One region of the Paenibacillus sp. 2TAF8 genome, then DNA from elsewhere that is predicted to be linked to it. Evidence: riboswitches for the same ligand, from Rfam matches in the RefSeq annotation. Region 1 holds a riboswitch; each other region holds the start of a gene.
What was found. A riboswitch is a leader RNA that binds a small molecule or an ion and turns the genes downstream of it on or off. The one in region 1 is predicted to bind cyclic di-AMP.
Positions count from the first base shown of each region.

Region 2: it holds a riboswitch for cyclic di-AMP, as region 1 does, so the genes downstream of both, AB4Z30_RS22700 (C40 family peptidase) here and AB4Z30_RS14385 (3D domain-containing protein) in region 1, are expected to answer to the same signal.
Region 3: it holds a riboswitch for cyclic di-AMP, as region 1 does, so the genes downstream of both, AB4Z30_RS26165 (ubiquitin-like domain-containing protein) here and AB4Z30_RS14385 (3D domain-containing protein) in region 1, are expected to answer to the same signal.

Region 1 is NZ_JBFRFN010000008.1:178,962-186,008, forward strand. Features, by position in the region: gene AB4Z30_RS14360 (DUF4178 domain-containing protein) at 1-432, opposite strand, end outside; gene AB4Z30_RS14365 (DUF350 domain-containing protein) at 464-865, opposite strand; gene AB4Z30_RS14370 (PspA/IM30 family protein) at 961-1,632, opposite strand; gene AB4Z30_RS14375 (hypothetical protein) at 1,821-2,156, opposite strand; gene AB4Z30_RS14380 (polysaccharide deacetylase family protein) at 2,308-3,126, shown strand; gene AB4Z30_RS14385 (3D domain-containing protein) at 3,253-3,924, opposite strand; cyclic di-AMP (ydaO/yuaA leader) riboswitch at 3,927-4,122, opposite strand; gene AB4Z30_RS14390 (amino acid ABC transporter ATP-binding protein) at 4,306-5,028, opposite strand; gene AB4Z30_RS14395 (ABC transporter substrate-binding protein/permease) at 5,015-6,454, opposite strand; gene AB4Z30_RS14400 (M20 family metallopeptidase) at 6,679-7,047, shown strand, end outside.
Region 2 is NZ_JBFRFN010000018.1:106,360-113,406, reverse strand. Features, by position in the region: gene AB4Z30_RS22735 (glycosyltransferase family 4 protein) at 1-539, shown strand, start outside; gene catA (type A chloramphenicol O-acetyltransferase) at 608-1,258, opposite strand; gene AB4Z30_RS22725 (YkvI family membrane protein) at 1,488-2,543, opposite strand; gene AB4Z30_RS22720 (xanthine phosphoribosyltransferase) at 2,748-3,329, shown strand; gene AB4Z30_RS22715 (hypothetical protein) at 3,428-3,757, shown strand; gene AB4Z30_RS22710 (hypothetical protein) at 3,875-4,093, shown strand; gene AB4Z30_RS22705 (carboxymuconolactone decarboxylase family protein) at 4,271-4,600, shown strand; gene AB4Z30_RS22700 (C40 family peptidase) at 4,703-5,167, opposite strand; cyclic di-AMP (ydaO/yuaA leader) riboswitch at 5,173-5,304, opposite strand; gene pelA (pectate lyase) at 5,688-6,641, shown strand; tRNA gene AB4Z30_RS22690 (tRNA-Leu) at 6,847-6,931, shown strand.
Region 3 is NZ_JBFRFN010000027.1:50,541-57,587, reverse strand. Features, by position in the region: gene rsmI (16S rRNA (cytidine(1402)-2'-O)-methyltransferase) at 1-433, shown strand, start outside; gene AB4Z30_RS26180 (AbrB/MazE/SpoVT family DNA-binding domain-containing protein) at 672-926, opposite strand; gene AB4Z30_RS26175 (HD domain-containing protein) at 1,255-2,532, shown strand; gene AB4Z30_RS26170 (TatD family hydrolase) at 2,873-3,640, shown strand; cyclic di-AMP (ydaO/yuaA leader) riboswitch at 3,882-4,135, shown strand; gene AB4Z30_RS26165 (ubiquitin-like domain-containing protein) at 4,405-5,589, shown strand; gene rnmV (ribonuclease M5) at 5,744-6,289, shown strand; gene rsmA (16S rRNA (adenine(1518)-N(6)/adenine(1519)-N(6))-dimethyltransferase RsmA) at 6,294-7,047, shown strand, end outside.

The DNA.
Region 1 (7,047 bases):
CCATTCCACACGAAGAAGTTTGTTATCATCCGATTGATACTGCCACACCAGTTGCTCACCAGCCTGACCATAAGGTGTTCTGCCGACGGTCTGCACCATACCTCCATACTCTTCCTCCAAATGATACACATGATCATCCAGTTCAAGAATGGTAGGCACCTCGTCTGGCGCATCAAGTCTCCCATCAATAGGAGTATACAGGGCGTAACGTGTGATCTCACGCTCTTCCACATGTAAATATCGGAATAAACTACCGTCCTGTAGCGTTAATACAACTGCATTACGAGCTCGATTCTGCACCCTGCCAACGACTTCATAAGTGACCAGAGACACTTCGCAGATATCACCAGGAGCAAGCTGAAGCATCGTTTTTTCCGCTTTGGGCGGCTCCGGCTTTGTTAGTATTCCTTTTATACGTTTCCATACACTCATGCCAATTACTCCTGTTCCTTATCTTATCGGCTTACAGGCATGCTGCAATGATCAAGGCGCCTACGATATGCAAAGCGCCGGAGAACAATCCATACCCTGTCTTACCTTGCTGTATTCCCGTATCCAGATCCAATGTGGCCCATCTGCGAATCATAAAGTGAACCACACTTTCCAGAATCAATAAAATGATGAAAGATACGACAGAAACGAGCAACGCTTCTCCAAGATGTCCTGCCGTTGAGATGGATGTTGCAAGCACGTAACCTTGCGCAAACAACTTCATCACCATCCGGGTGGTTACCGCCATATTACCAGCCTTGACTTCAGCAAAGTCCTTGTATTTCGTAAAGAGTGAATCCACATACATCAGTACAAAGAGCAAAACCGAACCTGAAACTGTCCAGACCAGCATCGCCAAAATATTCAAATCCATTTACACAGCCTCCACTTATCAACATGATTCGCATTTAAAAGCGAAGGAGAAACATTGTTCTCCTCCGCTGGTTAACCCTGCTGACTGCCAAGGTGTTAGTTTTTATTCTCGTACTGTTTCATAAGAGCAGCAAGTTCGTCCTCAACAGCCGCATCCTTACCAAGCTTCTCGAACTCTTCGTCAAGCGACTTGCCTTTGGAAGACATTTCGTTGCTTGCTTCCGCCTGTGCTTCCATCTGCATCATCTTCTCTTCCATACGTTTCATGCCTGCGCTTGCGGTGTCCGCGCTAAATCCATTCAGTGCTTTATTGATTTCCGTTTGTGCTTTAGCTGCATTATAACGAGCAACCAGCGTTTCACGTTTATTTTTCATTTGAGTCAATTGTTTGCGCATCTCATCAAGCTTACCACGAAGATTGTCTGCAGATGCTTTGTTTTGATCGTAACTGGCTTTGTATTCCACCATTTTCTCTTCTGCTGCTTTTTTCTCTTCAAGAGCGCGGCGAGCAAGGTCCATGTTCTGTGCACGAGCTGCCGTGTGAGCCTGCTCTTCGCGTTTCTTCACAAGTGCTTCCTGTTCCTCGAACAATTGCTTGAACTTCTTCTCGATCGCGATTTGCGAAGCTACTGCTTTCTCTGCATCTTCCAGATCTTCTTGCATGTCACGGATATATTGATCCGTCATCTTGATTGGATCTTCAGCTTTGTCGATAATCGCGTTAATGTTGGACATTGTAAGGTCACGTAATCTTTTAAAAATGGACATTTGGTTTATTCCTCCCAGTGGATAGTGCATTGTATATAAAGATACATACGCAGCAACCTGCAACTCGTTTCAATTTTGCGAAAAAAAATTAAAACTTGATGACAACCTCTAATATAAGGAGGATTACCACTTCAGATTTCACTTATCCAGACATTTAACTTTTGGCTTGTTACGCAGAAGATTCTAATTCACTCTTTTTTATTCAGTTGTTCATCCATAAGTCTCTCTGCAGTCTGCACGATTTCATCGATCTGCATGCGTGTAATACTGTCAAAATGGATTCCCATAATAACAGTTACCGTCACTTTCAATTGAAGAGCCGCTTTGCGGGCGAGCCGCTCACATAGCTCTTGTTCCTTATGCCCCGGGATATGTACCGTCGTTCCACTAACCCGCTCATGGTCAACATAGAATGTAGCCACAGCCCCAATATGAGCTTTACCTCCCGTAACCAAAAACACCTTGTCCTGTCCTGCATTAAAAACCTCTAAACGAATGGATTTCAAATCATATGTACTCATCATCTCTCCACCTATCCTTCTCTATATGTTATATATGGTGGAATTATGGCTTTCATGACCTGATGATGCAATGAAACTTCTCACACACGCATAAAAGAAACATGCAACGGGCATACCATAGAGAACGCAATTTTGGAAAAAGGAGGCCGATAACATGCGAATACGCCTCGTTATGCTCGCACTTGTTACTATTATATGTTCTGGGGTTTATACAGCTCCTTTAGCCGGTTCTCCTCTGCCTGCTACTTCATCGGAGGAACCTTCTTCAAACCCGAGTGATACACCGGCTTCTGGCTCAGATGTTAGAGAAGAACAGTTGACTCTGGGCGAGCTTCGGCAGAAATACGCGGATACGTTCAAAACCAATGGCCCTTCAACCAAGCAAGTTGCGCTAACTTTTGATGATGTGCCTGATCCAAGATTTACGCCGCAGGTACTTGATGTATTAAAAAAATATAAGGTTCGCGCTACCTTTTTTGTTGTCGGCAGTCGTGCGGAGAAACACCCGGACTTGGTGAAACGTATGGTGAAAGAAGGACATATCGTCGGCAATCACAGCTACAATCATCCTGAATTCAGCAAGTTATCGATGACTGCCTTTCGCAAACAAATATTACATACCGGCGATATTATTCACCGTCTGACAGGATATACGCCCAAAATGATTCGCCCTCCGTATGGGGACATTAACGAAGAGCAGTTGCGGTGGGCCGCAAAACAGCATTACAGCATCGTGAATTGGAATGTGGATTCTCTCGATTGGAAAGGACTATCCAAGGAAAAGGTAAAACATAATATTCTCAGCGCAGTGAAACCCGGTTCCATCGTATTACAACATGCTGGCGGCGGTACAGGTTCGAACCTGAAAGGTACTGTAGATGCGTTGCCTGAGGTTATTGAGGAATTGCGAAACCGAGGGTATGAACTAGTTACCTTGGACGAGATGCTTAAACTGCCAAAAGAGAAACACTGAGTGAAAAACAGGGTGTCCTCTGCGTCATCATGAATCATGCCTACCATGATGACGCAAGAACACCCTGTTTAAGTTAATACTCCACTCAACTTATGACCCAAATCCATTAAGGGGAGGGTTTAAGCCTTATTTTAAAATGTACAATTCAATATCCTGAAAACCAAACGAACTTACAAACTGTTTGCTTCCAGGAATGAAGATGTCGATGCGATTCCCCTTAATCGCGCTGCCTGCATCCAAAGCAGTTGCTATGAAAGCCTGTTTAGGCAACCCTGGATGTGTATGGCCAGTCACCAATACCTTTGTTCCAAATGGAATTACCTTTGGATCCACTGCGATCGTGCCCAATTCGAGCGGGTTACCAAAATAATCAACAGGGCCCCATCCACCATTTTCGGAAGCATCCGCGGAATATGCTGTTGCTTTAACATTCAGCGTTTTGCTGTAGTCAAGTGTCTTACCCCAAGCTTGTACCACTTTATTATCCGGATTCACGTCAAGGCTTGCAGTTGTAACCGTCGTTTCCTGCGACTTCGCTTGAACCGGTGCTGCTACGGCTTTATTTTCGTTACCCGGAATGGTAATTTTCAGACCACCATAGATGTTATAAGGTGAAATGTCTTTATTCGTTTTGATTAATGTGTTCATATCAATGCCATATTGCTTGGATAAGGTGAAGAAGGTGTCCCCTTCTTTGGCCACATGAACGGAATCCGCGTGAGCTGGAACGGCTTGAATGAATAAAATCGATGTCAGTAGTGCGATGGCAGTTTTGGCTAAACGTTTCTTGTTATACATGGTCTTCCTCCCTCATGATGCCTGCGAAGTTAGTTGTCGGATTCGGATGGAGGAGCCCACCCTATAGGCTTACTTGACATGTTGAAGCAATATGTATTCCTAATTCACCCCAAGCAGTATGTTTATCGAATAAATAAACCTATCTGCATCGTTACGTCCCCCGCACTTCCGCTTCGGAAGTTTCGGCAGACTTGAATATATCACAATTTTGTAACCTTAAGCTGTAGTAAATGTTTCCATTTGGCGTTTTGATATGATAATCAGGTAACAGAAACGTTACTTTCCCACATCACCTATCATACTAAAACAAAATAGCGTTACCGGATTATTTGATCCGATAACGCTGTTATCCATTTGATTCTATATATAAGATTGGATGAATTAAAGTACCTTTGCAAGAAAGTCTCGTGTACGCGAATGTTTCGGAGCTCCGAACACCTCATCAGGGGTGCCTTCTTCGACGATAACCCCGCCATCCATAAACAGAATCCGGTCGCCCACTTCACGCGCGAAACCCATCTCATGCGTTACAATAACCATCGTCATTCCGCCTTCGGCAAGCCGTTTCATGACTTCCAACACTTCTCCGACCATCTCTGGGTCAAGAGCTGATGTTGGCTCGTCAAACAGCATAACATGCGGCTGCATGGCGAGTGCTCTTGCAATCGCAATCCGTTGCTTTTGTCCGCCTGACAGTTGATTGGGATATACATCTTTTTTGTCCGCCAAACCAACTGTCTTTAGAAGATCCTCGGCTATTTTGTTTGCTTCATCCGTGGATTGCTTTTTCACCTTGATTGGAGCAATCGTAATGTTTTGCTGAACAGTTTTATGTGGGAAAAGGTTAAAATGCTGGAACACCATGCCCATCTTCTCACGCGTAGCATTAATATTATGCTTGGGATCGGTAATCGACACGCCTTCAAAATTGATCTGTCCCGATGTTGGCTGCTCCAGCAGGTTAAGACAGCGCAAAAAAGTACTTTTCCCCGAACCCGAAGGACCAATAACTACAACGACCTCACCCTTGCCAATCGTCACGTCAATGCCTTTCAGAACATCATTTTTACCATATGATTTGTGTAATTGTCTAACGTCTATCACTTGCACCCAACTTCCTTTCCAATCGTCCGAGCAGCTTGGACAAAATAAATGTCATGACAAAGTATATCGCTGCTGCAATAATGAACGGGTTAAGACCCTGGAATGTGAGATTTTTAACGACACTTGCCTGATACATAATATCCACCATACCGATAACCGAGATAATCGATGATTCTTTGATGATCGTTACGAACTCGTTACCGATAGCTGGCAAAACAGCCTTGAAGGCCTGTGGCAGAATAATGTAACGCATCGCTGCGCCTCYGCCCATCCCAAGTGAACGAGCTGCTTCCAGTTGACCACGATCAACGCCTTGAATACCGGCGCGGAAAATCTCGGCGAGATACGCACCACTGTTAATGGAAAGCGTCATAATCCCTGCCTGAAGTGCCGAGAAGTTAATACCAAAGGTTAAGGACACCCCGTAATAGATAATCATGAGTTGTACCAGCATTGGCGTACCCCGGATCACCTCAACATAGGTAGTACCAATCCAGCGGAGAATTGCCATATTATGAAGACGGAACAGGCAGATGATCAGCCCGATAATAACTCCGAATAATACACCCAAAGCCGACAGCAGGAGTGTGTAACCGATACCTGTCGCATATAAACCTTTGTACTGCCAGAACAGTTGAAAAATATTTTGAGACTTGTTGACTTTATCAGCCATCAGGAGACTTGCTTCCGTAACCATTTGGTTGATTTTATCTTCACTTTTCAAGCGATCCAAGGTTTTGTTCACAGAGGCTAACAGCTCTGTATTGCCCTTACGAATCCCGACAGCTGCCTCAGCCTGCTCTTCATCTGGAACAGCTGCAGCAAGACCGATAATGTCATCCAGATACCCAGCAGCTACAGTATCTTCGACAATGGCTGCGTCAACACGTTTTGTTTGCAGTTGAAGCACGATGTCGGAGATTTTATCCAGTGAAGTTAGCTTTGCTCCTGGAATCTTTTGTCCAATCGTTTCTTGGATGGATCCCTTCTGCACACCGATTTTGACATTTTCCAGTGCTTTCATGTCTGGATATTTGTCCTTGTCGACATTGCGAACCATAATCACTTGTTTGGATCTATAATACGTATCTGAGAAATCAATGCTTTGCTTACGCTCATCCGTCGGTGTCATGCCCGAGACGACCAAGTCTACACGGCCACTCTGAAGCGCGGGTAGTAGTCCGTCAAAACCCATATCCTCAATAACGAGCTCGGCTCCGAGATCCGCTGCAATTTCTTTGGCAATTGCAATATCAAATCCAACGATTTCGTCTTTGCCATTGATGACTTTGTGGAATTCATACGGTGCAAAATCGGCACTTGTCCCTAGCACCAGTTTTTTACCGCCTGAGCTGTTGTCAGTCGTTCCACTCGCCAGCGCCGCAGGTGCAGCCGCCGTAAGAAAAAGAAGGAACGTTAACAGCATTACGGTATAACGACTTATTAATTTCAACCTTGTTCTCCCCTTACAATGCTATAATTACGATTACATACTGATTCGTCAGTCATGTTGATGACTGAGTCATTATAAAGTACAATGCATGATTATGCAATGCATTTTCAAGATTGAATCTTGACTTGTTTCTGAAAAAATACTGCAAACATGTTATAATCATTAAATTATTTTCAATTTGCCTAAGGAGTTAAGCTATGACAACCAATAAAAATCAGATCTTTACCGTTATTGATCAATATGCTTCCCGTTTCAAAGACATTTCATCATATATTGGAGCCCATCCTGAACTTGGCAATGAAGAATACTTGGCCTCCGCCCGTTTAAAGGAAGAACTTTCCTATCATGGATTTGTTGTGGAAGCTCCGATTCTTGGATTAGATACAGCTTTCATCGGAACTTACACTTCAAGCAAGCCGGGCCCGACGATTGCATTGTTATGTGAATATGATGCTTTGCCGGAAATTGGTCATGCTTGCGGACACCACTTAATCTGTATGATGAGCCTCGGGGCAGGCGTTGGCCTGAAAGCCATTGTGGACGAAGTCGGCGGAACGATCAAGGTG
Region 2 (7,047 bases), on a different contig from region 1:
CGGTACCGCAATTGGTAACGGTCTGCCGTCTTGTTCCGGCCAAAGGACTGGATATTTTGTTTAAAGCCTGTGCGGAACTGAAGGACAGAGGACATGATTACGTGCTCCACATTATTGGAGATGGGCCGATTCGTCCTGATCTTGAAGAGCTGGCGCAGCGCCTGGGAATCTATAATGAGACGATTTTTTATGGATATACACTGCATCCTGAAGAGTTTATGCCGTTCTTTGATGTGTTTGTACTGCCCTCGCGTGCAGAAGCCTTTGGTTCAGTATTCGCTGAAGCGGCGTTAAGCTGCCTGGCTCTTGTAGGTACAGATGTGGGGGGAATACCTGAACAGATTGAGGATGGAGTGAACGGACTGCTTGTGCCGCCTGAAGATCCATCTGCCTTGGCTGATGCTTTGGAAAAGGTCATGCTGGACCCGGCATATCGCTACGAACTGGCCCGTTCCGCTTGTGAAAAAGCCAAAACCATGTACTCGCTGGGAAGATCGGTGAATGATTTGAAAAAAATGTACTTGCAATTCCAGGCATAAAACTGGGAAAGCGAACGTATGAACAAGCCGCTGTAGTGATACAGCGGCTTTTGTGTATTTAATGCATTTTACAACAGCCAATCCTCCGGATTACTTGCTAATTTTTGCACAGAGTTCATAAACAATGCTGCATGATAACCATCACAAACAGAGTGATGAACTTGTAGAGTTAATGGCAAATAAATGGAGTTATCTTTATGGATGAATCCCCCTGCTGTAATAATGGGCAGAAGGTAGTGACTATTGTTATTTATATTTAAATTAAATCCAGTAAAAGATGTCCATGGGATCATAGAAAGAGAAAATATATTTTCAGGTATAGGTACTTTGGGAAACAACTTGCCTAAACTTGTATACTTTTCGACATCCGAAATATAAGCATGATGAAACGCATTGAAATCATTGTTGACACTGGTCCAAATGGCAGAGAAAGATTCAGTCCCTTGATCAAAAATGGTATAGAGTGGTTCCAACTTATCCCAATAACCTAAATCTCCGTCATGATTGTAACCCGTTCTGAAAGCCCGGTGAGAATGGACCGCACTCGTGACTAAGAAGATAAAAGCAGGATAGAATCTGTAATCTTTTTGCTTAATGAGCTGATATAAGATGCTGACATCGATTTCGCTCGTTAGACTAAAAGACGTATTTTGATTCATATAGTGATGGAAAATCTCTGTTCTGTTCCAATTGTTAAAATTGATTTTATTAAAATTCATTAGATGTGCCTCCTAAATTTTTGTATAAAACAAAATGGATTTAGGAGGCTAACTTGTCTGCTTTTTTCATAAGAACCAGTCCTTCATTAATATTCATTTGATATTGTAACACAACAACCCCACTCAACAGGTTTCAAGACACGCCCTAAAACGAAACGTAATTGAAAGACAAAGGGCAGCCCATTTCAAGCATGTCTAATATGCGTTACCCCTAGTTATGAGGAGTCTATTATATGTTATTCCGACCCCGAAATGTGCCCCAGCGATCGATTAAGAGTTTACCCGCCCAAAAGAGTGCCATACATCCGAAAATGGGATAAAGAACGGAAAGAAGGGAGCTGAAGCCAAATTGGCTGAACGAGTAACACAACATCATGATAATCAGTGTAATTAACCGGGGATGAACATCGACATGTTGTCGAAGCTGCAAAGTCATGCCATAGATGTCGGCCACAAACGTTGTGAATATTTCCATGAAAATGAGTGTGACATATACAGACTGTACAATCCATCCTAGTTGAAAAGCGATACTTCCCATCGGTATTTCAAACTGTATGATGCCTGGCATCTGGGCCGACATTGCAAAATGGGCTGCCATCAGCATAAAACCTACGCCAATCCCGCCTAGAATTCCGCCCCATTTTAATGTATTGCGATGACGAATTTGATTGCCTACAGGGACAAGTACCGCTTGAGCGAGCGCAAGATTAAATGCGGTGTAAAGCAACGGGGAGATCCATACCTGAAAAGGATTGCTATCTGTTGTTAGTGTGACAAAACGAAATACACCTGGATGATGGAGCGTACTGAAAATCATAAGCAGGGACAACAGGAGCATCATGGGCACAACAATACTGTTCATTTGCAGAATAGCTTGCATTCCGCGTCCCAGAAGAAGGTATGTACCAATCAAAGTAATGATCAAACCTGTTTGGTAATGTAAACCCAGATGTTCCATAAAAACAGAGCCTGCTCCCGCGAGCATGACGCTGTTTACTCCGATCAGAACAATAAGAGTGATCCATGTGATCCATTTTCCAGCTTTATGGCCAAACAGATGTTTGTTGAGATCCTCATAGGAACGCGAGCGGGTATCATGAGCGATAAGCATCATTTTGGTTCCGAGCCAGACAAAAAGCATGGTGGACAAAGCGATGGTGATTGTGGCCCACTTGCCATACTGGGTAAAAAATTGCAATATTTCCTGTCCAGTGGCGAAGCCGGCCCCTACCACGGTTCCAATGTATGTGAATGCAATCTGTAGCACCCGGAATACCTGTTTCATGTGTTTCCCCTTTCAGGTCCCGGGATTGTTGGACATGCGGGTACCATAGTACAAGTTATGCTTGACCAATGAAAGTCATGACTGCAGGATCGGCCAACGAGTCTGAATTTTCGGGTTCTATGGCCTTGTGGTTGATTTCGCTTGAACTTGTAGCTGGATATATGATACTTTAAACCTCATAGGATAGGCTTGGGAGGTCAAATCATGGACGTATTAAAACAACGAATTTTACAAGAAGGTGTCGTCATTTCCGATCAGGTATTGAAGTTGGATGGTCTATTGAACCATCAGATTGATCCTGCATTAACGATGGAGATGGGACGAGAATTTGCTGCACGCTTTCGCGAGAGTGGAGTGACGCGGGTGATTACGGTTGAATCTTCAGGGATTCCGGTTGCTTTTGCCGCAGCACATGAACTGGGGGTACCTCTGGTATTTGCCCGCCGCAAAAAAACGCTTCTGGCCGATCCTGATGCCTACTGCGAGCGTGTACCATCCTTTACGAAAGGGATCGTAACGGATATTATGGTATCTCGCGAATTCATTCATGAGAATGACCGCATTTTGTTCATTGATGATATTATTGCGAACGGAGACGCTGCCCGCGGTGTCATCAAAATTATCGAGCGTTCCGGTGCAGAGCTTGTGGGATTTGGTGTGGTGGTCGAGAAGTGCTTCCAGGCTGGTGCCCGCACGATCCGGGAGCAAGGGATTCCAGTTGAGGCGCTTGTCCGTATTCGTTCACTGAATCATGGCACCGTGCAATTCGACGATAATGAAATATGACATTTTGAAGGAAATAGGGCCTAATTTTTGAACTATGACTTTGCATGGACGCCGATTTCCTTTATAATGAGTTTATGTTAGGGAGAGGAGGCAACACCATGGGGAACCAACCGGCAACAGACCAATTTTTCATTGATAAGCTGGCGGAATCGAAAGTTCATTTTGAACGTGCCCTGGATTGTAAACATACGGAATTCGATGACCTTTATCCCTATATGATTGAACATCCTCAATTTTTCTGGTACAAACGCTATGTTGCCTGGTCAGAATTACTGACGATTGTAGGCTTGTGTGAAGAGTTGTCCTTCTCTTGGAAAGAACAATTTACACCGCACCAAGTGGAGTACCTTGAAGAACGTGTGATGTCCGCCAAAGTGCTTGATTTTTGGTTCGAGAAGAACGACAGCAAAGAGCACGCGCAGCGGTAACTCTCAGTCGGGACATTTTTTTCGAATGACATGACAGTCCAATACAGTCACGTGAGACCTAAATGATCTTTCATTTAGGTCTCTTTTTGTAAGTAATTTGAATATAGGAGTATGGACATGATTAGTGATACAGAGTTGGATGCCCTGCGATTGTCAGGGGAAAAGGTAAGAGTGGTTCGCGATGAGCTTGAGTCTAACGATGTAACGGGCATCGTGGTAGCTTGGGATGATGAACAAGTGTTGATCCGCAGGCAGAATCGCCGTGTTGTGAAGCTGGATCGGTCATACCGTTATCAGCTGTTCAGTGAGCCGCGTCAAAGTGCCCTCAGTGAATAAATGACATGAGTGCTTGCTTAACGGCATGCTTTCTTTACTAAAGCGTATTTCTTCAAAACAAAATGTTTGGATTTACCACCTAGGCTTAGCATATTTGCGACACACGCGAGAGAAGATAAATACAGTGAGAGTGGAAAAATTCGCTGTATTTACAGCCGAGAGGGTGTGCTTAAAGCTATGACATTGATGAATGATAAAGTTCATGCTTATAAGGATCAGATTGGTGCATTAAGTGATGTTCTCCCAGACGTGGTGAAATCATATCATGAGTTTACGGGAGAATGCTTCCAGCCTGGTGTGCTTGATGCCAAAACGAAGCAGTTAATTGCATTGGGTATTGGGTTGTTCGCTAATAACGAAGTGTGCACGTTTTACCATGTAGAGGAAGCTCGCTCCAAAGGTGCGACTGATCAGGAAATTATGGAGACCGTGGCTGTCGCTGGAGCAGTAGGAGGCGGACATGCCCTGTCACAGGGAGCCATGCGTGTTCAGAAGGCACTGCATTAGTTTTAATGTCTACATCGAAAAGGAGGTTCCGGAACAAACCGGAGCCTCCTATTTATTGTTACATTTTATATCGAAGTGGAGTGGGACTGACTAGATGTCTGCTTAGAGTTTTCCCAACATCTTGTTATACATAAATTGTCCTGTCACTCGTCTTGCGGTTACATAACGGTCATTAAAATACGGATTGGACAACTTGGTGATGCTGACACCTTTGCTACTGGAAGCATGTGCGAATTGACCTCCGCCTATGTATACTCCTGTGTGTGAGATGCCTTTACCTGTTGTGTTGAAGAAGACCAGATCTCCTGTGCGAATCGTAGCTTTGGAGACGGGTGTCCCTGCTTTCGCTTGTTGTTGCGACGTACGCGGCAATTCAATGCTGTATTTGTTAAAAAGATATCTCATAAACCCGGAACAATCGAAGCCAGCCATAGTTGTGCCGCCCCATTTGTACGGGATGCCTGTCATATTATTAACCACCGTATTAATTGTGCTTGCCTCTGTGCTTGTTGCCCCGGATGTAAATAGTACAGCAGCTCCAAAAATGGAAATGATCAGTTTTTTCAAAATCAATGTTCTCCCTTCGATGCCTACGGAGTTAGCTAAGGGTTCGGTAGAAGGTTCCCTATATTTCCTATGTATAAGAATAATTCACCCAAAATGGTTCCCCCGTTTTCAATCCTGAAACTCGGCAAATGAATAATTAAGTTTTTGTAACTATTTGAAACTATATTGCATAAATGCGTAATTGTCAAACCTGTTTAAAGCACTTCATTTAGCGTCAATGTTAGCGGAATTATCATTTTTCGTCATAATAATGTTTAAAAGAGGGGGTAAAGATTACAAAAAAGTCATTAATGTTTCATCAGAGAGAGACCTGGATATTAAACAAGTTTGTCAAGAGCTAAAAGTGTTATTCCTATATGTTAAAATAAAGAGAAGTTTTGCGTTTTGTTGCATATATTGACAAAAGTTTATTTATTGCATATCATACAATTAATAAATACAAAATTTGTATTTAAATTGTTTTCATTGGAATTTGTTTGGTTGATTAATCAAATTTGTGAATTGGGGAGTGTGTTGTCTTGTGAAAGCAAAAAAATTAGTAACATTTGTACTGGCATGTTCCATGGTATTCTCCGCAGCAGGAATGGCTGTCCTTCCTGTACCAACCGTATCGGCAGCTGATGCTTCCGGTACAACAGCYAGTCTGTCCGATATTTTAAAAAATCAGCGCCCGGATGGAGGCTGGAGAAAAGATTACAGTCAGACGTCAGGTGAATGGGCCAAATCAACGATCGATAACAAAGCTACATACTCAGAAATCAGAAGACTAGCAAGTGAGTTCAAAAAAACAAATGACCCGCGATACTCGGCTGCAGCGATCAAAGGCATCAACTTTTTGCTTAACATGCAGTACTCCAATGGCGGTTGGCCTCAAGTCTATCAAAGCTCCGGCTATCATAAACATATAACCTATAATGATGACGCGATGATTAATGTATTGTACATGCTGGATGAAGTCGCAGGACGTAAGGGGATCTTTTCCTTTATCGACAGTTCTCTCGCAAATCGCAGTAAAAATGCCGTTTCCAAAGGAGTGGATGCCATCCTGAATACCCAGGTAGTATCGGGTGGGAAGTTAACGGCATGGGGACAACAACATGATTCCAGTTCACTGAGACCAGCCGGGGCCAGAATCTATGAAGTGCCTTCATTAACGGCAGGTGAGAGCGTAAACATTGTGAAGTTTCTGAAAACGAGACCGGCTAATTCAAGAATCACTGCATCCATCAAAGGTGCCGAAGCCTGGTTTAACAAAGTGAAAATTACAGGATATCGGTATGAGAGAGCGAATGGGGATAGCCGAATTATTGCTGATTCCAGTGCATCACCGATCTGGGCCCGTTTCTATGAACTCGGTACAGACAAACCGATCTTTGTGGGACGTGATGGCGTTGTGAAATATAAGCTGAGCGATATTGAAAAGGAAAGAAGAGGCGGTTATGCATGGTACGGCAACTGGCCTTCCAAGCTTTAGAAAGTTCTCTTTTTGACTGGATATTCTAATAAGTCCACTGGTGCCTGAAATATAAGTTTAATCTATAGCAGGCCTGATCAGTGCGAATCGGTTACATATCTGATTCGCACTGATTTGTGATGGATAGATATGTGTGTTGACATGTTAAACTGCGCATGGTATATTATTTCTTGTCGCCGATAATAATCGGAGAGACACAATATATGCGGTCGTGGCGGAATTGGCAGACGCGCACGGTTCAGGTCCGTGTGGGCTAACCCCCCGTGGAGGTTCGAGTCCTCTCGACCGCATCGCATAAAAAGGTTCCTCAGATTAATTTCTGAAGGAACCTTTTTTATTTTTCTGAGTAGACTTATAATTTCTTTTCTTGATTAAAAAAGCCCTCAGTTCCTTCCATGCCAACATT
Region 3 (7,047 bases), on a different contig from region 1:
GCCGCGGGAGAAAAAGGATATGCGTAAGGTACTGGAATCTTTCGATGAGTCCAATGGTACATTGCTATTTTATGAGTCCCCTCACCGGATTCGCAAAACGTTAATGTATCTGGAGGAAATTCTGGGCGAACGTTCAATTGTACTGGCTCGTGAGTTGACCAAGCGGCATGAGGAATTTGTCAGAGGTAGTCTGAAGGAATGCATGGAATGGCTCGAGGAGCACCCGCCTTTGGGTGAATACTGCCTATTGGTTGAAGGAATCAGAGAAGAAGAGCGTAAGGCTGAACGGGAGGCTTGGTGGCAGGTTCTATCGCTGGAGGAACATGTGGCACATTACGAAAATGAAGGAAACAGCCGTAAAGATGCGATGAAAAAAACAGCAACAGATCGGGGCTTGGCGAAACGAGACGTCTATAATGCATTGATTGAATAGTTAGCACTATTCAAAATACCAAATTTGGTTTTAAATACCTTAAAGAGAGATTAAATCCAAGCTTAATATAACCTTAAAATGTAAAAAGAGCAGTACACCTAAATGTGAAAGATATGTGTCTGCTCTTAAAGGTGAAAAAAGAAAACCTTCCATCGGTGGGTTCACACCGGGAAGGTCATGGAGAAATATAAAAAGGTTAGAATTAACGATTTGGATAATTCCATTATACCTGTTTTTCTTATTTTGCTACAGGTGCAGGGATTTCGGAAATACATTCGTTACAAACGATTTTACCTTTGAAGTAAGTTACGTTCTCAGCGTTACCACAGAAGATACAAGCTGGCTCGTATTTTTTGAGCATGATGCGCTCACCATCAACGTAGATTTCCAAAGCATCTTTTTCGCCAATACCAAGTGTACGACGCAATTCGATTGGAATAACTACCCGTCCCAGTTCATCCACTTTTCTTACAATACCTGTTGATTTCATCATTATAATCAGTGCTCCTCTCAGCTAACTATCATTGTCATTATTCGACATAATTTTATGTTTTATGATACTCATCATACCAACGATTCCCAAAACAGTCAACCTTAAAATTAGCTTAAAATATAGGGTGTTTTTCTTAAGTTTACTGGTGGTAAGGGATTAAGAGCAATTTTTCGTATATGAACATCCATGTAAGCTTTGTCGATTTGGAAACCGACAAAAGTGCTTTATTCGACAAAATTCGTCATAGTGTGTCGAATCTTTGTTGGGAAATGAAGCTGGAAGCGTTATTCTTTAAGGCAAGAGAACATTATAAAAGGAGTGAATCGAAATGGAACATCGTCTGACAGAAGAAAAAGTATTTAAAGATCCGGTACATAATTACATTCATGTGCAAGAACCGATTATATGGCAACTGATCAATACACCTGAATTTCAGAGGCTACGTCGTATTCGTCAACTAGGGACATCTTATCTTACTTTTCACGGGGCAGAGCACAGTCGCTTCTCTCATTCCCTAGGCGTATACGAGATTACTCGCAAAATTATCTCTCAGTTTGAACGAAGTCACTATTCCGACTGGCCGAAGGAAGAAAAGCTGGTGACATTGTGCGCAGCCTTACTTCATGATCTTGGACATGGACCGTTCTCTCATTCTATTGAAGAGGCTTTTGATATGAATCATGAAGATTGGACATGCCGCATTATCAAGGGTGACACCGAAGTAGGGGCGATTCTAAGACGATATGCTCCTGATTTTGACGAGAAAGTGGCTTCAGTTATCCAGAAGACGTATGATAAACCGATTGTCGTAAATCTGGTGACCAGTCCACTTGATGCGGACCGAATGGATTACTTGCTCAGAGATGCCTACTTTACAGGAGTAAATTATGGCACAATTGACCTGGATCGCATTCTTCGTATGTTGCGTCCGTTTCATGGACGAATTGTAGTCAAAGAGTCTGGCATGCATGCTGTAGAAGATTATCTAATGTCGCGCTACCAGATGTATTGGCAAATTTACTTCCATCCTGTGACACGCAGCTCCGAGATTATATTACGGCAAATCTTCAAACGGGCAAAAGAACTTGTGAAGCAAGGCTTTCCATTCCATTTCATGGTGGAGCCACTGCCAAAACTGTTTCTTGGAGAAATTTCAGTTGATGAATATCTGCAGCTTGATGAATCATTAATTCAAACAGCTTTTATGCAGTGGCGTAAGGAGGACGATTCTGTTCTGAGTGAGTTATGCGAACGTTTTATGAATCGCAGGTTGTATAAGTATGTGGAACTCGAACAGATGGATCTGGATATGATCGAAGAAATTCGGGAAGCGTTTGTAAAAGCAGGACTGAATCCCGAGTACGATCTTGAAATTGATTTTCCAACGGATAATCCGTATGATGTGTTTCGTCCAGATCAATCCATGGATAAACAAATTCTTTTGCTGGATCGGCAGGACAAGCTACATGAGTTATCAGAAGTTTCTGATATTGTGCGTTCTATCAGCGGACTTCATCTGGGCAAACATCATCTGTACTATCCGCAAAATAAGGTGGATGCTATCCTACATGAATTACCGTCCTATATACGCCCCTATTTTCTGTAATCATGAGTAATGCAGCCGGGTGAAACATTTTGATACTAAAAGACTTTCTAAGAGAGCTATTTTACATGATACATTAATCTGCTTTAATGGGGAGGATGTGTAGATCGACATAATTTTGTAATCTGTGTGAGTAAATATACAGTTTCGCACACCTGTTCTTGCAAGATGTTGATTTGACTTTTTATTTTTCTTCTATATATAGTAGCTTGAGCATTGAAAATGAAAACAACTGAAATGATTGCTTGTCCCAATCAATTTATGATGGAAAAAATAATTTTCGAATTCAAGTACAGGAAATAATCTAAATTTAACTTTCGACATGAAGGGAGAAATAAAGAGAATGTTATTCGACACACATACACATCTCGATGCACCACAATTCGACGAAGACCGAGAGGACATGATCCAGCGGGCCATTGATGCAGGCGTTACTCGTATGATCAACATTGGCTTTAATCGGGAAACCATTCCGACAACGTTGAAATTGGCTGAAACGTATGAATTTATCCATGCAGCTGTAGGGTGGCACCCGGTGGATGCAATCACGATGCAAGAGGGGGACCTGGAATGGATTGCATCATTGTGCAAACATGAAAAAGTGGTAGCTATCGGTGAAATTGGTCTAGACTATCATTGGGACACTTCGCCGAAGGAGGTACAGCACCGCGTATTACGACAACAAATTGCTCTGGCACGTGAATTAAATATGCCCATTGTTATCCATAATCGGGATGCTCATGAGGATATTGTGCGTATTTTGCGTGAAGAGAAGGCTGGGGAGGTCGGCGGTGTGATGCATTCCTTCTCAGGCAGCTGGGAAACAGCGAAAATGTGTCTGGATTTAGGATTCCATTTGTCCTTTGGCGGACCCGTCACATTTAAGAATGCAAAACAGCCTAAAGAGGTGCTAGCCAAAGTGCCGATGGATCGATTTTTCCTGGAAACAGACTCCCCGTATCTGACACCCCACCCTTATCGTGGAAAACGGAATGAGACAGCGCATGTACGTCTGGTTGCCGAAGCAGCTGCGGAAATTAAAGGCATTTCGGTGGAGGAAATTGCTGCAATAACCACCAAAAATGCCATGGAACGTTTTGGGATTCGGTAAGAAAACGAGTAAATCAGGTGAAAAAGGGAGTTATAGAGAGGTAATTTGCCCTTAGCCTCGAATAATTGAAGAATATTACAATATTTTAACCAAATATTTAGAAAAACGTACTTGATCCACGCTTTACAACATGCATCAAAACAGGATATCATCTTTTCAGTGAATTGTTGTGCGGAAAATTGGACAGATGTTCGGGGGATGAACAAAGGGACACTTTCCGATTAAACAACATTACTTTCATGAATCAATCTCGCTGAGTCTCCGTTATCGGAGAGCGGGGGAACCAATAGGGCTTAAACATCGGTGATTTAAGCCGGTGCGCATCGTTCGCTGACCCAAAAGCAGCGGAATGTTCTGCGAAGCCGTATTTGATTTCTTCTTTGGGTCTCGGGGTGAATTCAAGGGCATCCGCCATGAGCGGGTGGCCTAAGATAGGGCGGCTCTCTTTCGCCCGAACCCGACAGCTAACCTCGCAAGCGGAAAAAGAGAGGCAACCTCGTGCATGAATTTCCGATATTCAAAATTATTCGGAAGCCACGAAAGGGTCTCTTACACTCTTTCTTTGGCTTTTTTTGTTTTGAATAAAAGAAATATTGTCATCATACGGTAGGTATTCAGGAGGATGACATCATGTTGCGAAGAGGGGTTCATGGTGCAGAACCGGTCATTATCTCTGATCTGTGTTCTGTAGAAAATTTGGTATAGTCGCGTCAAAGACATCATGCATTACTTTAGACGGCGAGGCTATGAAGGAGGACGGAGAAGTGGGCATATTCCAACCAGAAGAGACCCATGAGTCACGATCATCCAGTAAGTCTTTCGCGTTGCGGTGGAAGCATGAGAACTTGCGTCAAATGGCATTGATCGCGATATTCTCAATTGCGCTTGCAATCATGATCTTGTTAGTCGTTTACGGTCAGGCCGGGAAGCAGGTATCACTGGTTATTGACGGCAAAGCTCAGATGGTAGAGACTCGTACAGGAATGCTTCAGGAAATGTTAGAGGAGCAATCAATCACAGTCAGCCCTCACGACAAGGTATCCATGCCCATGAACGGGGCAATTACCGACGGAGACCGAATCGTTATTGAGCGGGCCGTTCCAGTTAAAATCACGGCAGACGGAGACACCAAGACTCTTTATACAACCGATTCATCGGTACAGGGTGTAATTCAGCAATCAGGTATTGAAGTTGCAAATCATGATAAAGTGTATCCAGCGCTCGGAACCGCAATTAAAGCGGATATGAAGATTCGTGTAGTGCGTGTAACAAAGCATACAGTGGATGTGAAACAACCGATTGCTTATAAGGTTGTGAAAACGGCAGACCCGAGTTTGTTCCAAGGGGATAACCGTGTTGTAGTGAAAGGCAAGGAAGGCACAATTGTGCAGCATATCGAAAAGGTATTTCAAGACGGGGAACTGGTTTCCAAAAAGATGGTGGGTAAAACGGTCGCAGCCAATCGTGTAGATAAGGTGATCGCTGTAGGTACGAAGGCGAAGCCGGTTGTGAAGGAATCTGAAGTTCAATTGGTATCGGCCAAAACTTCAACCACCAAAACAGCAGTAACGACGAACTCGAAGAAAACATCTGCCTCGGGCAGCAAGGTGATTACGGTCTCCGGGAATTCTTTTAAGTATTCTAAAGTTTTGAAAAATGTATCGATGACTGCCTACTCTTCTGAAGAGCCGGGTATTGGTACAAAAACAGCTTCCGGTACTCGTGTAACGGAAGGGCGCACCATTGCGGTTGATCCCAAGGTCATTCCAATCGGCTGGTGGGTATACATCGAAGGCCTCGGCTTCCGTCGTGCGGAAGATACAGGTGGTGCTATTAAAGGGAATAAAATCGACGTTTATTACGACAGTGTGAAGCACGCCCTGAATTTCGGACGTAAAAAAGGCAAAACGGTCTATGTGATTGGTCCAGTAAAGCCTGAAGCGAACTAAAATCGTTTTACTTTGAAATGGGAATGCTATAAAATAGTGCATGAATGATTCATGCGGAATATGCGGCGGAGGGGTCTGAATTCAGTCTCCTCCGCCGTTTGGCAGAGAAGAGGATATTCCTCTTCTTTTTGCGTTAGAAAGGAAGAAACGGAACATGATAAAAGAAGTGATTGTTGTGGAGGGTCGTGACGACACGGTAGCAATTCGCCGAGCGGTTGAAGCGGATACGATTGAAACCGGAGGTTCTGCCATTAATCAGCGTATTCTGAAAAGAATCGCACTTGCTCAGGAGAGACGTGGTGTCATCATTCTGACGGACCCGGATCATGCAGGGGAGCGTATTCGCAAAATTATCGCCAATAAGGTGCCTGGCTGCAAGCATGCTTTCATTCCAGAGGCAGACGCAACGCGTAAAGGGGATATCGGGGTAGAGAATGCTTCACCGGAAGCCATTCGTCATGCACTCGCTCGCGTACATACATCCTATGAGGGTGCACCTAGTCTAATTGATTGGGAGGATCTGATCGAAGCGGGATTGATCATACATCCGCAGGCAGCCGCACGTCGTATGGAGATGGGCAATTTACTCGGTATCGGGTATTGTAACGGCAAACAGTTCCACAAACGATTGAGTGTATTCCAGATTACAAGAGAAGAGTTCTCCACTGCATTAGCGCAAATTGAACGTGAAGGATTGTGAGCATATGAAGGACATGGAGCAAACCATTGAAATAGCAACACCGAAACGTACCAAAGAAATTATTCAAAAGCATGGATTCTCCTTCAAGAAAAGTCTGGGCCAGAACTTCTTGATCGATCAAAATATATTGAATAAAATCGTGGGCGCAGCCGATTTGGACGAGACCAAGGGTGCGCTGGAAATTGGTCCGGGTATCGGAGCGCTTACAGAACGTCTCGCACGTGTAGCAGGCCCTGTTACAGCCGTAGAGATCGACCAGCGCCTGATTCCGATTCTCGGGGAGGTCATGGAGCCTTATCCTAATGTGCGTGTTCATCATGGAGATGTACTCAAGCTGGATCTGGCTGAACTGTTTGCCACGGACTTTGCTTCGGTCGAAAAAGTCAGCGTTGTAGCAAACTTACCCTATTATGTAACGACACCAATCATGATGAAGCTACTGGAAGAGAAGCTGCCGGTAGACAGTATCGTGGTTATGATTCAGAAGGAAGTGGCTGAGCGTATGGCGGCCGCACCAGGTTCCAAGGATTATGGAAGTCTAAGCATTGCCGTGCAGTATTACAGTATGCCAGAACTGGTCTGTGTGGTTCCGCCTACCGTGTTTATTCCACAGCCGAATGTAGAGTCGGCGGTAATTAAACTGAAGGTGCGTGAGCAACCGCCAGTAGAGGTCCCAAGCGAGAAGCATTATTTCGAGGTTGTACAGGCTTCTTTTGCCCAGCGGAGAAAAACGATCTCCAACAATCTCAAAGCTCGCT